Regions from separate parts of the Sinorhizobium sp. Y406 genome, predicted to be linked through region 1. Evidence: riboswitches for the same ligand, from Rfam matches in the RefSeq annotation. Region 1 holds a riboswitch; each other region holds the start of a gene.
The links. A riboswitch is a leader RNA that binds a small molecule or an ion and turns the genes downstream of it on or off. The one in region 1 is predicted to bind thiamine pyrophosphate.
Positions count from the first base shown of each region.

Region 2: another riboswitch for thiamine pyrophosphate. It lies ahead of thiB (thiamine ABC transporter substrate binding subunit); the one in region 1 lies ahead of thiC (phosphomethylpyrimidine synthase ThiC).
Region 3: another riboswitch for thiamine pyrophosphate. It lies ahead of thiD (bifunctional hydroxymethylpyrimidine kinase/phosphomethylpyrimidine kinase); the one in region 1 lies ahead of thiC (phosphomethylpyrimidine synthase ThiC).

Region 1 is NZ_CM178975.1:1,195,312-1,200,256, reverse strand. Features, by position in the region: gene thiO (glycine oxidase ThiO) at 1-557, opposite strand, end outside; gene thiC (phosphomethylpyrimidine synthase ThiC) at 559-2,388, opposite strand; TPP riboswitch at 2,485-2,596, opposite strand; gene AC4P1R_RS22455 (ABC transporter ATP-binding protein/permease) at 2,887-4,764, shown strand.
Region 2 is NZ_CM178974.1:3,120,089-3,125,033, reverse strand. Features, by position in the region: gene thiP (thiamine/thiamine pyrophosphate ABC transporter permease ThiP) at 1-905, opposite strand, end outside; gene thiB (thiamine ABC transporter substrate binding subunit) at 994-2,022, opposite strand; TPP riboswitch at 2,070-2,184, opposite strand; gene AC4P1R_RS14785 (GNAT family N-acetyltransferase) at 2,390-2,884, shown strand; gene AC4P1R_RS14780 (thiamine diphosphokinase) at 2,964-3,614, shown strand; gene AC4P1R_RS14775 (ABC-F family ATP-binding cassette domain-containing protein) at 3,619-4,945, shown strand, end outside.
Region 3 is NZ_CM178975.1:132,395-137,339, reverse strand. Features, by position in the region: gene AC4P1R_RS17640 (polysaccharide biosynthesis tyrosine autokinase) at 1-1,478, shown strand, start outside; gene AC4P1R_RS17635 (hypothetical protein) at 1,780-1,992, opposite strand; gene thiD (bifunctional hydroxymethylpyrimidine kinase/phosphomethylpyrimidine kinase) at 2,095-2,910, opposite strand; TPP riboswitch at 2,976-3,078, opposite strand; gene AC4P1R_RS17625 (peroxiredoxin) at 3,263-3,922, shown strand; gene AC4P1R_RS17620 (serine hydrolase domain-containing protein) at 4,040-4,945, opposite strand, start outside.

The DNA of each region.
Region 1 (4,945 bases):
GGCGTGGTGGCGATCGCCGCGGCGCCCGTGCATTCGACCACGGCGGCATAGGATCGATCGGAGGGCACGTCCGAACAGCCGAGGTGGAAATGGACGCCGCTCGCAATCAGTGTCTCGTAGAGGCCGGCCATCGCCTTCCGCGGATCGAGATGGGCTTCCTCGGCAAAGAACAGCGCCCGCTCGAAGCGGCCCGCGAGGTCCGGTTCGAGCTCTGCGATCGCGTTGCCGCCGACCCATTCATATCCGCGGGTGCGGGCGGCGAAGCGATCGAGTTCTCCGCTGTCGCGGCCAGCCGCGACGACAAGTGTACCCTTGCGGAATACCGCGCCAGGGAGGGCCTCCTCCCACCAGTCGGCAGAGGAAAGCCCAAGCGTCAACACGGCTTCGTCGCCCGCTTCGCGTTCGCAAAACGGCGCGAGCATGCCGCCGGCATAGGTGGATGCGCCGGTTCCGACGGTTTCCGCCGCATCGACCACCTCCACCGCGATGCCGCGGCGGCTGAGCTCGAGGGCGGTGGCGAGACCGGCGACGCCGGCTCCCTTGATCAGGACCGGCATCTCATTCTCCCGGCTGCGTTTCTGGCGCGACCGGCATGTAGAGATCACCGCCGTCGCGGTATTTCGCCGCCATGGTCTCCAGCCCCTCCTTCTGCGCTTCGGCGCGGATGTCGTGGGAGATCCGCATGGAGCAGAATTTCGGGCCGCACATTGAACAGAAATGCGCCACCTTGTGCGCTTCCTTAGGCAGCGTCTCGTCGTGGAAATTGCGCGCCGTTTCCGGATCGAGCGAGAGGTTGAACTGGTCCTCCCAGCGGAACTCGAAGCGGGCGCGCGACAGCGCGTCGTCGCGGATGCGGGCCGCCGGATGCCCCTTGGCGAGGTCGGCCGCGTGCGCGGCGATCTTGTAGGTGATGACGCCCACCTTGACGTCGTTGCGGTCGGGCAGCCCCAGATGCTCCTTCGGTGTCACGTAGCAGAGCATGGCGGTGCCGAACCAGCCGATCATCGCCGCGCCGATCCCGGAGGTGATGTGGTCGTAGCCGGGCGCGATGTCGGTCGTCAGCGGCCCGAGTGTATAGAAGGGGGCCTCGCCGCAGGTTTTGAGCTGCTTGTCCATGTTCTCCTTGATCTTGTGCATCGGCACATGGCCGGGGCCCTCGATCATCACCTGGCAGTCCTTCGCCCAGGCGATTTTCGTCAGTTCGCCGAGCGTTTCGAGTTCGGCGAACTGCGCCCGGTCATTGGCGTCGGCGATCGAGCCGGGACGCAGGCCGTCGCCGAGCGAGAAGGAGACGTCATAGGCGCGGCAGATGTCGCAGATCTCCTCGAAATGCTCGTAGAGGAAGCTTTCGCGGTGGTGGTGCAGGCACCACTTGGCCATGATCGAGCCGCCACGCGAGACGATGCCGGTGACGCGGTCGACGGTCAGCGGGATATAATGGAGCCGCACGCCGGCATGGATGGTGAAATAGTCGACCCCCTGTTCGGCCTGCTCGATCAGCGTGTCGCGGAAAACCTCCCAGGTGAGATCCTCGGCGATGCCATTCACCTTCTCCAAGGCCTGGTAGAGCGGCACCGTGCCGATCGGCACCGGCGAGTTGCGGATGATCCATTCGCGAATATTGTGGATGTTGCGGCCGGTCGAAAGGTCCATCACCGTGTCGGCGCCCCAGCGCGTCGCCCAGACCATCTTCTCGACTTCCTCGGCCATCGACGAGGTGACGGCGGAATTGCCGATATTGGCGTTGATCTTCACCAGGAAGTTCCGGCCGATGATCATCGGTTCGGATTCCGGATGGTTGATGTTGGCGGGGATGATCGCCCGGCCGCCAGCGACCTCCTGGCGGACGAATTCCGGCGTGACGAAATCAGGCACCGACGCGCCGAAGCTCTCGCCGTCGCGTGTGAGTGTCTCTTTCGCCGCCTTGCGCCCGAGGTTTTCGCGGATGGCGATGAACTCCATCTCCGGCGTGATGATGCCGGCCCGGGCATAGGCGAGCTGGGTGACGGCCCGGCCCGGCTTGGCGCGCAGCGGCTGATGGAGCATGGGGAATTCCGGCGTCAGCCGCTCGCCGGTGGCAAAACCGTTGTCCTCCGCCTTGACGGCGCGGCCCTCGTAACGCTCGACATCGCCGCGTGCCACGATCCAGTCGTGGCGCAACCGCGGCAGGCCCGCATCGATGCGGATACCGGCATCTTCGATCGTATAGGGGCCGGAGGAATCGTAGACCGTGACCGGAGGCTCCCCGGAGGTCGGATGCAGTGCGATCTCGCGCATCGGCACGCGCAGATCGGGATGGAGTTCGCCCGGTTTGTAGACTTTTTTCGAGGCGGGGAGAGGTCCCTGCGTGACGGAGGGCGGCGTGGAAAGAGGTTTGAGAACGTTCATCTTGAGGCTCCAATTCTTGCGTTGGAGACCCAGTTCTGAAGCCGGAAGGATGAAAAGACGCTGTGCCGACGGAACGTGAAACTACGGAGTCCTGGCTTTCGCACGTCTGCACCGTCCCTACGCCAGTATGAACTGGATCAGGTTCAACGGGTCACTGCGCGCTTCAGCAGTATCTCAGCCCCTTGCCGGGACCCCCCTGGTGAATGGCGCCCATAGTCACCGATATCGCCGCGCCGTCAAGATGGTTTTTTGGGACCCCAGCGAGGCACTCGCGGTGGACTGTCTCGTTTCTCGCCTCCCGCTTGGTTGGAACATCAGGGCACAGGGACTATTCTCTTTTGGAAACTGATCGCGATCAGTGCGGTCGGGCGCAGCCTTGTCGATAGTGGATGGGATGGGAATGAGGAGCGTGTTCTGATCAGTAAGTTCGGGGAGAAGGCCTTGCACGTGTGGAGCCGAAAGTGGGGAAGAGAGCCCCGGTCGACTCCCGTATCGCCGATGCGCAGCTTCTGGGGGCTGATGTGGGCTTATTGGTTTTCCGAGAAGTGGCAGGAGGCCTGGGGGCTGGCAGCGATCATCGTCGTGCTCACGGGTCTGTCGGCGATTGCGAGCGTCTGGTTCGCCGAAGCCTCGGGCGAACTCGTCAGCGCGATAGCCTTTCTCCACCATCCGCAAAATCCGACGACGCTCAGCTCCATTCTGACGATCGCGGGGACGCTCGCCGCGATCATGGTGCTGAAATCCATCGCGTTCACGGCCGTGCGCCACTTCTTCTCGACGACCCTGCATCGCAAATGGCGGGCCTGGCTCGACCGACGCTTCAATGACGCACTGCTCGACTGCAATCATACCCATCTTCACCTGCAGCGCGGCGTGGCGGAAGCCATTCCGACGTCGGTGGGCGTGCCGGACAACATAGACCAACGCGTCCAGGAATCGATCAAGGGCATGACCGGCGGCGCCATCGGGCTTGCCATGGGCGTTGCCGGGGTGACCCTGTCGCTCTACTTCGTCGGCGGCAGGATCATCGAGACCTCGACGGAGGTCAGCGGGCTCGAGTTTCTCGGCAGCTATGGCAGCGCCTTTCTGACGCTTGTTGCCGTCGCCGCCTACGTGCCCTTCAATACCTATATCGCCGCCAAGCTCGGCGCGATCCAGCAGCGGCTCGACGTCCGGATGCAATGGGCCGAGGGCAGCTACCGCCGCGAGCTGACGACGCTTCTCCACCGCAGCTTCCATGTCGCGGCCTCGCAAGCGGAAGGGGTACAGAAGCGGATCCACAGGCGGCGCTATCGCGACATCGACCAGACCTGGTCGAACCTGAACATCCTGACGGCGTGTTATATGGGCTTCGAGCTCGTTCACAATTTCTTCGGCCAGCGCATCGTCGCCTATGCTCCAGGTCTGCTTCCCTATGTCGACGGCAAGGTCACGCTGCAGGGCTATGTCACCGGGGCGGAGCTTGCCAATGCGATCATCAATGATTGCTCCTGGTTCATCCACGTCATGCCGGACATAGCAAGGCTGAGAGCGAATGCGCGCCGCATCACCGATCTCGCCAATGCGATCGAGGACGTTCAGCGGCCCCGCGCTTTCTATGCCCGGACAGGTCACGCGGAGTTGAACCGCGTCTGGCAGGATCCCGAATTCGGCGTGACGATCCGCCGTCTCGAGCTGATGCATCCTGGCCATGACCTGCCCTTCATCACGACCGGCTATCTCCACATCAGTCCTGGCGAATGGGCGCTTCTCGTCGGCAGGTCGGGCAGCGGCAAGTCGTCGCTGCTCAAGGCGATAAACGGTCTCTGGCCGCATGGCCGCGGCACCGTCGCCCTGCCCGGAAACGTGCGCACGCTCTTTGCCGCCCAGGACGTGAAGCTGCCGCCGATATCGCTGAAGGAACTGATATGCCTGCCCGAGCCGGGCGACGCGTTTACGGATCGGGAAGCTTTAGCGGCGCTTTCCATGGCCGGCCTTGCCGAATTCGTCGGCGATCTCGCCGCGGAGGGGCGCGGTGCGCAAAGCTGGGACCAGCTCCTTTCCGGAGGGCAGAAGCAGAAGCTGGTGCTTGCGCGCATCCTCCTGCAACGGCCGGGCCTGATCTTCCTTGACGAACCGACCGGCGCGCTCGACGTCGAGGCGACGGTCGCGTTCCATCAGGCGATCAAGGATGTGTGCCCCGGCGCAACCGTCGTCAGCATCATGCATGACGCAGTGCCGCCGAAATCTGCAAAAGGCGAGAATTATTACGACAGCGTGCTCGCCATTGCCGACGGCCGCGTGACGAAGCGGTCGCTGCCGAAACTGGCAGGTGGCCCGGTCGGTCCCGCGCGCGTGAGGCGGCATCCGGAGCCAATGGGGCCAGGATCGAGATGAAGCCCGCCACCATATGAATTGAGGAAGACCCTAATTAAATTAATTTGGATGCGAAGCGACAGGAGCCCCTCCATGTCGCTATCAATGACCGGGTGCGCCGCCTGCTCCCTCGGTAACAAGGGTTCCCCTGATCGGCTGCTAAATTTGGGCAGCCAACCAGGAGAGCACACGATGCGTGTCA
Region 2 (4,945 bases), on a different replicon from region 1:
GCCGCGATGGCGGCGAAGGGTGTGCCGACGAAAATCAGCGCAAGGGTCAGCCAGATCCGATCGGCAAGGCGCGCAACGCCTTTAGAACCGTCGAAGCGGCGGATCGCCCTGCCGCTGGTCTCGCCCTCCTCCGGCGGCGGCGCCACGAATTTGAGGAGGAAAAGCAGAAGACCGGTCAGCACCACCTGGAGGCCGGCCAGCGCGATCGCCCGCGGCGGATCGAAATCGAAACGCAGCGCCTGGTAGATCGCCACCTCGATGGTGCTTGCGGCGGGGCCGCCGCCAAGCGTCAGCACCAGCGTGAAGCTGGTGGCGCAGAGCATGAAGACGAGGCCGGCAATGCCCGGCAGCAGGCCGCGGATCGCCGGCCATTCGATGAAGCGGAAGATCGCGAACGAGCCCATGCCAAGATTGGCGGAGGTGCGCCAGTATTCGGCCGGGATACGCTCAAGTCCGGCGAGCATAAGCCTCACGGCCAGCGGCATGTTGAAAAAGACATGGGCCAAAAGGATGCCGAAAAGCCCGTAGATGCTGATTGGTGCGACGATGCCGATGGCCGTCAGGGCCCGGTTGAGAAAGCCTTGCCGACCCCAGACCTCGATCAGGCCGAGCGCGGCGACCAGCGCAGGCAGCCCCAGCGGCAGCGCCATCAGCCGCAACAGCCAGATGCGGCCCGGAAAGGCGGCCTGGCGGGCAAGCGCGCGGGCGACGGGGATCGCGAAGAGGATCGACAGTCCGGTCGAGAGGCTTGCCTGCAGAAGCGTGAACCGGGTGACGCGCCAGACATAGGCGTCGAAAAGATCCTGGCGGCCATCGGCGCCGCCGTGTGCGAGCAGAGCCGCAGCGGCGAGGCCGACGAAAAGCAGGATGCCGCCGAGGACCAAGCCCCCGGCGGCAATCGTCATCCTGTTCTCGCGCGCAAACAATTTAGCTCTTATTCCTTTGCAGGTTCTCATCGGAATTCGCGTGCGACTTCCCGGAACCTGCTTGGCCTCAGTTTCGGCTCATCGCCGCCAGCCACTCGTCGATCCAGGCCTTGCGGTTATCGGCGACGTCTTGGGGCGACATCAGGAACGTCTTTTCAGGCTGGACGAGCTTGCCGAACGCCTCCGGCAGGGGCTCCCTGGTTTCGCCGACCGGCAGCATCCAGTTGGTCGTCGGAATGATCGACTGGAATTCGGGTCCGATCATGAAGGCGAGAAATTGCCGGGCAAGTTCCGGATCGTCCGCATTCTTCGTCATGCCGGCCACTTCGATCTGGATGTAATGGCCCTCGGCGAATGGCGCCGCCTGGTAGCGGTCGGTGTTTTCGGCAACCATATGGTAGGCGGGCGAGGTGGTGTAGGAAAGCACCATCGGCGCCTCGCCCTTGGTAAAGAGTCCGTAGGCCTCCGACCAGCCGGGGGTCACCGTCAGAACACGTTCCTTGAGCTTGGCCCAGGCTTCGCCCGCCTCGTCGCCATAAACCGATTTCATCCAGAGCAGCAGCCCGAGGCCGGGCGTCGAGGTGCGCGGATCCTCGATGACGATCTTCTGCGACGGATCGCCTTCGACCAGTTCCTTCAGGCTCTTCGGCGGCTCCTTCAGCACTTCCGTGTCATAAACCACGGCGAAGTGGCCGTAGTCATAGGGAATGAACACGCCGTCGGAAAAATCGCCGGGAACCTCGAGCCCCTTGGTGTCGAGGGCGTGTGGCGCGAACAAGCCGGTGGCCTTGGCTTCGGCAACCAGATTGGTGTCGAGTCCGAGGACGATGTCGGCCTTCGTGGCTTCACCCTCGAGCTTCAGCCGCGTCAGCAACTCGACCCCGTCGGCGACGCCGACATAGTCGACCTTGCAGCCGCAACTCTTCTCGAAAGCCTCGGCGACCTTGGCGCCCGGGCCCCATTCGCTGATGAAGCTCTCATAGGTGTAGATCGTCAGCGTTTTTTCCGCGGCAAGGGCGCTTGCCGAAGAGGCGGCGAGGGCAAAGGCGGCGATCGCAAGCCGGTTGACTATCTTGCTGTGGAATGAACTGGGCATGTGGCACCTCTTCCCTGTTGTTCTTGCTGCACGGGAAAAGGGCGTTCGGTCCGATCGCTTCTAATCCCTCCGCCGGTACGAGCCGGATCAGGTTCCGCGGGTTGGCGTGACGCCTCTCAGCCACCGCCCGAAAGCCGGCGGATGGCACCCCGTTAGAGCAGGCCAAGATTTAGCTTCCGGGGGCAGTCAACGCAAGCGCAGTTTTAAGAGCGCCGCGCGTCTGATGAGGTCTGCGGCGATGCGTCAGGGGCTTTCGCTTGGCACGCCGTCTGCGCTATCAAGATGCGGAGGCCTTCCTCACATGTTCAACACGTACCGGCGAAGTTAGTTCACGGACGGCCGGTCACAAGGCGCGGGGTATGGGTTGATGCCAGACATGCTCGTTCGGCTCTACGCCCTGCCGGAGAGTCGCGCCGGCCGGCTCGGCCCCGACATCTCGATCCGGCGCGCCATGGCGCCCGAGCGCCGGACCGTCGTCTGCTGGGTGGGTGAGCATTTCGGCGCCGGCTGGGCGGGAGAGGCGGAAGCCGCCTTCTCCTCGACGCCGACACGCATCCATATCGCGCTCCATCAGGGCGCGCTCGTCGGATTCGCCTGCCATGACGTGACCGCGCTCGGCTTCTTCGGCCCTACCGGAGTGGATGGGACGATGCGCGGCCGCGGCATCGGCGAGGCGCTGCTCATTGAAAGCCTGATCGCGATGCGCGCGGCCGGCTACGCCTATGCGATCATCGGCGGTGCCGGTCCGACCGAATTCTACACGCGTACCGTCGGTGCGGTGGAAATACCGGATTCGACGCCCGGCATCTATGCGGATCTGCTCCGGCCCGACAATGGCGCGGAACCCGAGCCGCGCGAGTGACGTTGGCGAAGGATACCGGACGCAAACGGCGGTGCCGGGCCTTTCCCTTCAGAGCCGCTTTGCGCTATGGGCTTCTGCCATGAGCCAATCACCCTTCACAATTCTTCTCGGCGGCGCGCTTACCCTGACGGAGCGGCTAACGGCGCAATTGGCCGGCAGCCGGTTTATCGCCGCCGACGGCGGCATGCGCCATGCGAGGACGCTGCAAGTCTTGCCGGACCTCTGGGTGGGCGACTTCGATTCGACCGAAGAGTCACTCTTTTCGGAATTCGCCGAGGTGCCGCGGGAAAAATACCCGGCGGAGAAGAACGCCACCGATGGCGAGATCGCCGTCGAGGCGGCGCTTTCGCGCGGCGCGACATCGCTGATCTTTGCCGGTGCGCTCGGCGGCACCCGTAGCGACCATGCCTTTCTGCACTTGTTGCGGCTCGCCGCGCTCGCGGAAGAGGGGCTTGCGGTCTTCATGACCTCCGGCGAGGAAGAGGCCTGGCCGCTGCGGCCGGGGTCGCGGGAGATCGACCTGCCCAAGGGCAGCCTGTTCTCGATCCTCGGTTTCACCGAGCTTTCCGGCCTTACCATCGAAAACGCGCGTTATCCGCTCGACGATTTCCATCTGCCCTTCGGATCGTCGCGGACGATTTCCAACGTGGCGGAAGGCCCCGTTCGCCTTTCCCTGAAATCCGGCCGGGCCGTCGTGCTTGCCCGGCCCTATGATCTTTCCGGAGCCTGACGCCTTGGCGCCCCCCATCCTGAAACTCGACGACATTTTCCTCACCTTCGGCGGCGCGCCGCTTCTCGCCGGCGCCGGCCTGCAGGTGGAGCCCGGCGACCGCATCTGCCTCGTCGGCCGCAATGGTTCCGGCAAGTCGACGCTGCTGAAGATCGCCGCCGGCCTTGCCGAACCGCAATCCGGCGAGGTCTTCCGCCATCCCTCGGCGACGATCCGCTACCTGCACCAGGCGCCGGACTTCGAGGGCTACGACAACGTGCAGGCCTATGCGGAGTCCGGGCTCGGCCCGGGCGACGACCCCTATCGCGTCAGCTATCTGTTGCAGCATCTCGGTTTGACGGGGGAAGAGGATCCCAAGCGGCTTTCCGGCGGCGAGGCGCGCCGCGCCGCGCTGGCGCGGGTCATGGCGCCGGAGCCCGATATCCTGCTTCTCGACGAGCCGACCAACCATCTCGACCTGCCGACGATCGAATGGCTGGAAGACGAGCTCGTGCGCAGCCGTTCGGCGCTGGTGCTGATCTCCCACGACCGGCGTTTCCTCGAAAGGGTCTCGACCGCGACCGTCTGGCTCGACCGCGGCCAGTCGCGCCGGCTCGATCGCGGCTTTGCCCATTTCGAGGCCTGGCGCGACGAGGTGCTGGAGGCGGAGGAACTGGAGCAGCACAAGCTCGGCAAGGCGATCGAACGGGAAGAGCACTGGCTGCGCTATGGCGTCACCGCGCGGCGCAAGCGCAACATGCGCCGGCTGGGCGAACTCAAGGACATGCGTGCCCGCTATCGCGGCCACAAAGGGCCGCAGGGCACGATCCAGGCGGGCGTTTCCGATGCCAGGGAGTCGGGCAAGCTCGTCATCGAGGCGGAAAAGATCACCAAGGCCTATGGCGATCGCACCATCGTCGCGCCCTTCTCGATCCGCGTCCATCGCGGCGACCGGATCGGCCTCGTCGGACCGAACGGCGCCGGCAAGACGACGCTGCTCAAGCTTCTGACCGGCCAGCTCGAGCCGGATTCCGGCAGTGTCAGGCTCGGCACCAATCTCGAGATCGCCACGCTTGACCAGAAACGCGAGGAGCTCAACCTCGACGATACGCTGGCGCATTATCTGACCGACGGGCGCGGCGAGACGCTGCTGGTCAATGGGGAGCAGCGCCACGTCACGGGCTACATGAAGGAGTTCCTGTTCCAGCCGGAGCAGGCGCGCACGCCGATCCGCGAGCTTTCCGGCGGCGAGCGGGCGCGGCTGATGCTCGCCCGCATTCTCGCGCGCGCCGTAAACCTGCTGATCCTCGACGAGCCGACGAACGACCTCGACATCGAGACGCTCGACCTCC
Region 3 (4,945 bases), 970 kb from region 1:
GACCGGAGGGCGCAGTCAACAACGCCACCATCTCCCCTAAAGAGGGCGACAATTCCGTGATCAAGGAGCTCCGCAACCGCTATCTCACCATTGGCAAGCGCGAACGCGAAGTCTCGGAGAATTTCGGGGAGGATCATCCCCAGGCCGTCTCGCTGCGCGGGGAGCGCGAGGACATCGCGCGGCAGATCTATCAGGAACTGAAGCAGCTGACCGCCAGCTACCGGAACGAATATGAAGTCGCCCGCTCGCGCGAGGCATCGCTGCGCGAGAGCATCGAAGGTATTACCGGCAAGAATTCCGATGCCAGCCAATCGCTGGTGCAATTGCGCGGTCTGGAACAGAAAGCGGCGGCGCTGAAGTCGCTCTACGAGTCCTATCTTGGGCGCTATGAGCAGGCGACACAGCAGCGCTCCTTCCCGATCGCCAAGGCTCGCGTCATTTCCGAGGCCGGTGTTCCGGTTGGACCCTCGAGCCCGAAGAAGACGATGACGCTCGCGCTTTCGGCGGTGCTCGGACTTTTGGTCGGCGGTGCCTATGCGGCATTTCTCGAATTCCGCGAACGCACGTTCCGCCTGGAAGGTGACGTACGCTCGGCCCTCGGCCACCGGTCGCTCGGTTACCTGCCCCTGGTCGGATCCCGGCACAAGAAAGCGACGGAGCTCGTGCGGGCGCGATTCGGCTCCGACCGACCGCCACACGAAGCCGAGGAAACTTCTCTACCGTTCCCGCGGCTCTCGCGCCTCGTCGTCGACGCGCCACGCTCGGCTTTCGCGGAGACGTTCCGGAATGCAAAACTCGCCTGCGATCATATGCTGCCCGGCAACGAGAGCCGGGTGATCGCAATCGCCTCCGCGCTGCCCGACGAGGGCAAATCGGTCGTGGCGGCAAACTTTGCGGCGCTTCTCGCCGCGAGCGGAAAGAGAACCTTGCTGATTGACGCCGATATCCGCAAGCCCGGCCTGACCCGATTGATCACGCCTGCGCCGCGTGGAGGGCTGGTGGAAGTGCTGACGGGCGAGGCCACTTGGCCCGCGGGCATCAAGGTGGATCAGCGCTCCAAGCTCGCAATCCTGCCTGCAGGCGGCGGCACATCGAACGAAAGGCGGCATCAGAGCAATGAATTGCTCGCATCGCCTGCCATGGCGGGGCTGATCGAGAACGCCCGCAATTCCTTCGACTATGTCGTCGTCGACCTCGCAGCCCTCGCCCCCGTGGTCGATGCGAAGGCCTTCGCGCCGCTCGCCGACGGCGTTCTCTTCGTCGTCGAATGGGGCAGGACACCCACAAGGCTCGTGCGCGATCTCCTCAATTCCGAGCCGCAGATCGATGCCAAGGTTCTCGGCGTCATTCTCAACAAGACCGATATGAAGGAGCTGCAGAAGTACAGCGACTTCGACGGCGCAGAGAAATACCGGCATCGTTACGGCAAGTACTACATCGAGCCGGATGTACCCGAGGCCCGCTACACGGCCGCTTGACCCGCGAGTCCTTCAGCGGCCTCCGCCTGAAATCTGTTTCGAGGGACTTGAAGGCGGCGTCATCGCCGCCTTCGCTTTCGAGCGGGTGTTCCATGTTTGAGAGCGAGGCTAATCGGGGCACGCACGAGAAGCGACGAATTGGGGATTGAACGGTAGAGCGCGCTCGGATCGCCCGCAAGACGACCGAAGTCCTGGTTTGCCGCCAGCGCGTGCACTGTCGTCAATGTCGCCGCCGATGTTCCACGTGTGAGAATTCTACCGTGCGGGACCTCAGGTCGGCAGGCGCCGCCGCGCGACTGATTCAATTGGACTTGCGGTCGAGGCCGACGATCCACGCCGCAACCATGAAGACGATCGCCGCCATCAGGGCGCCGAACGCCAGAAGGTAAAACAGGAAATATTCGATCAGCCGGGGCGCGAACAGGAGTGCACGCCACAATAGGCTTGGCGACTGCCGCCAGTCCGGCAGTTCGTCACGATTGAAAGCCTCCAGTCGACGAGCAAGAAAGTGCATATCGCTGAACCCGCTGTCTTTCGTTAACCATAGACGATAGCCTTTTCCGGCTCAACCATGGCAATAGCAGGGCATGAGGCTGGCATGCCTCCCAATTTGACGTTAAGAGTTCCACCATTGGTGGAAATGATGCACCGGTCCCCGCCCCTGCCCGACCTTCAGGTCGTCGGCGGCGGAAATTGCTCCATGCAGATAATGTTTGGCTGCGCGGACCGCTTCGGCGAGCGGTAGCCCCGAAGCGAGGCCCGCGGCGATTGCAGCTGAAAGGGTGCAGCCGGTACCGTGATCATTGTGTGTCTCTATGCGCGATGCCGGCAGACGCAGCAACGTTTGGCCATCGAGGAAGAAGTCCGTGGCGTCGCCACCGGGCAGATGTCCTCCTTTGACCAGCACGGAACGGGCTCCAGTCTTCAAGAGCGCCTCGGCCTGGCGCACCATCTCTCCTTCACTCTCGGCGGTCGGACGGCCGGTCAGAAGTGCCGCTTCGGCCAGGTTCGGGGTCGCGACGAGTGCCAGAGGCAGCAGGTCTTCGATGAGTGCTGCGATCGCTCCCGGGTGGAGCAGACGATCGCCGGAGGTTGCAACCATCACCGGGTCGACGACCGCAAGCCTGCCGTAACGGCGCAGGCCATCGGCGATGACGGCAATTGTCTCCCGTCGCGACACCATGCCGATCTTCACCGCCTTCACGTCAAGGTCGCTAAGTACAGCTTCCATCTGTGCCGCCACCATTCCGGCCGAGACGTCCTCAACGGCGGCAACACCCCTGGTGTTCTGCGCGGTGATCGCCGTGACGACGCTTGCACCGTAAACCCCGAGCGCCGAGAAGGTCTTGAGGTCGGCCTGGATGCCGGCACCGCCGCCCGAATCCGATCCGGCAATGGTGAGCGCCACCGGCGCAATGGGGCGAGGAGGCATCATCTATCGAACTCCCGACACACGTCACGGAGATCCGGTAAGGCGAAGAATTGGCTTGGCTTGCCGAGGGCGACCCATTCCGTTCCTACGCCGGCATGACCCGGATCAGGTTCAAGGGTCCGGCTCACCACCGTCTCAGCGCCGTCAGGCGCTCCCCTCGGAATGCCGGCATTCTATGCGTCAGCAGCCCCGGAGTGTCAACGCAATGCGGCCGCGGCACTGGCGCACGAGCCGGTCGACGTGAAGCCGGACGATCTTTCTCACTGCTGGGAGCGACGACGCGTTTCGCGCTCGAAAACTTTGCCGTTTGCGCTATTCTTGCGCAATTCCTCCGACACGAAAGGAGCACATCATGGCCCTGCGCATCAACGATACTGCCCCCGATTTTACCGCAGAGACGACCCACGGCACGATCAATTTCCACGAATGGGTCGGTGACGGATGGGCGGTCCTCTTCTCTCACCCGAAGAATTTCACGCCCGTATGCACCACCGAACTCGGCGCCATGGCGGGGGTGGAAGACGAATTCCGCAAACGCGGCGTCAAGATCATCGGCATCTCCGTCGATCCGGTCGAGAGCCATGCCAAGTGGAAGGGCGACATCAAGCTCGCGACGGGCTTTGATGTCGAATATCCGCTGATCGGCGATCGCGATCTCAAGGTGGCCAAGCTTTACGACATGCTGCCGGCCGACGCCGGGGACACTTCCGAGGGCCGCACGCCTGCCGACAATGCGACCGTGCGGTCGGTCTACGTCATTGGTCCGGATAAGAAGATCAAGCTGATGCTGAGCTATCCGATGACCACCGGCCGCAATTTCGAAGAGATCCTGCGGGCGATCGATTCGATCCAGCTCACCGCCAAGCATCAGGTGGCAACGCCCGCCAACTGGAAACAGGGCGAGGATGTCATCATCACGGCCGCGGTGTCGAACGAGGATGCCGTCCAGCGCTTCGGCTCCTTCGAGACGGTTCTACCCTATCTCAGGAAGACCAAGCAGCCGACGGCTTGAGACCGCCGGCCAACCGGGGATAGATACCATCATTCGCCGCGAAACCACGTGTTTCGTGGCGGTCTTTTTTGAGCCGCGCGGTACGTTACTGCGGATGCACGAGCGCGGAGGATTTCATCAGTCGGCTTCCAGCGTGTCGATGATGTCGGCGAGGACGCCGTGCAGTGCGTCTCGATAGCCGGTACGGGCGGAAGGCCCATCCTGTTCGGAGGTCATCACGACGGTCAGCTTCAAGTCCGGCACGATATAGAGCATCTGGCCGCCGTAACCCCAGGCGAAATGCACGTCTTCGCCGCCGATCTGCCGGGTGAACCAGCCGTAGCCATAGGCGTCGCCGGAAAATCGCGAATTCGTGTGTGCCTGCCAGGAGAGATCGATCCAATTGTCCGGGATGACTTGGCGCCCATCCTCCGTCCGGCCGCGATTGCGGTAGAGCTCGCCGAAGGTGAGCAGAGAGCGGGCGGTCATGGCCATCTCGTTTCCGCCGAGATAGATCCCCTGCGGATCCCGCGACCAGGCGTCGATGCGAAACCCGTCGACCGGGCCCAGCCATTCGCGCGCAAGGGCCAGGGTCGACTTGCCGCCAACTTTCGTCAGGATCGCCGACAGGAGATGCGTCGACGCCGTCGAATAGAGCATCCTCCCTCCCGGCTCCGCGTCGAACGGCTGCGCAAGTGCGAAACGAACCCAATTGCGGCTTGAAACCCAGCGCCCGTAGTTCGGGCCGGACAGTCGGCCCAATCCCGCCTGCATCGACAACAGGTTGCCGATCGTGATGTCGCCGATGCGCGGGTCGGCCGGGGAAGGCAGGTCCGACTTGAGAATGGGGGCGATCTTCTGCTCGGGTCCTGTAAGAAGACCTTTGTCGATAGCGATGCCGACGAGAGCCGAGATGATCGACTTCGACGCTGACTTGATATTGGTCGATTCCGATGGCCGATGGCCGCGATAGCCCTGTTCCGCGACCACTTCGCCGTCCTGGGCGACGATGATCGTCTTCAGGGACTTGAGATCGTCCCGTCC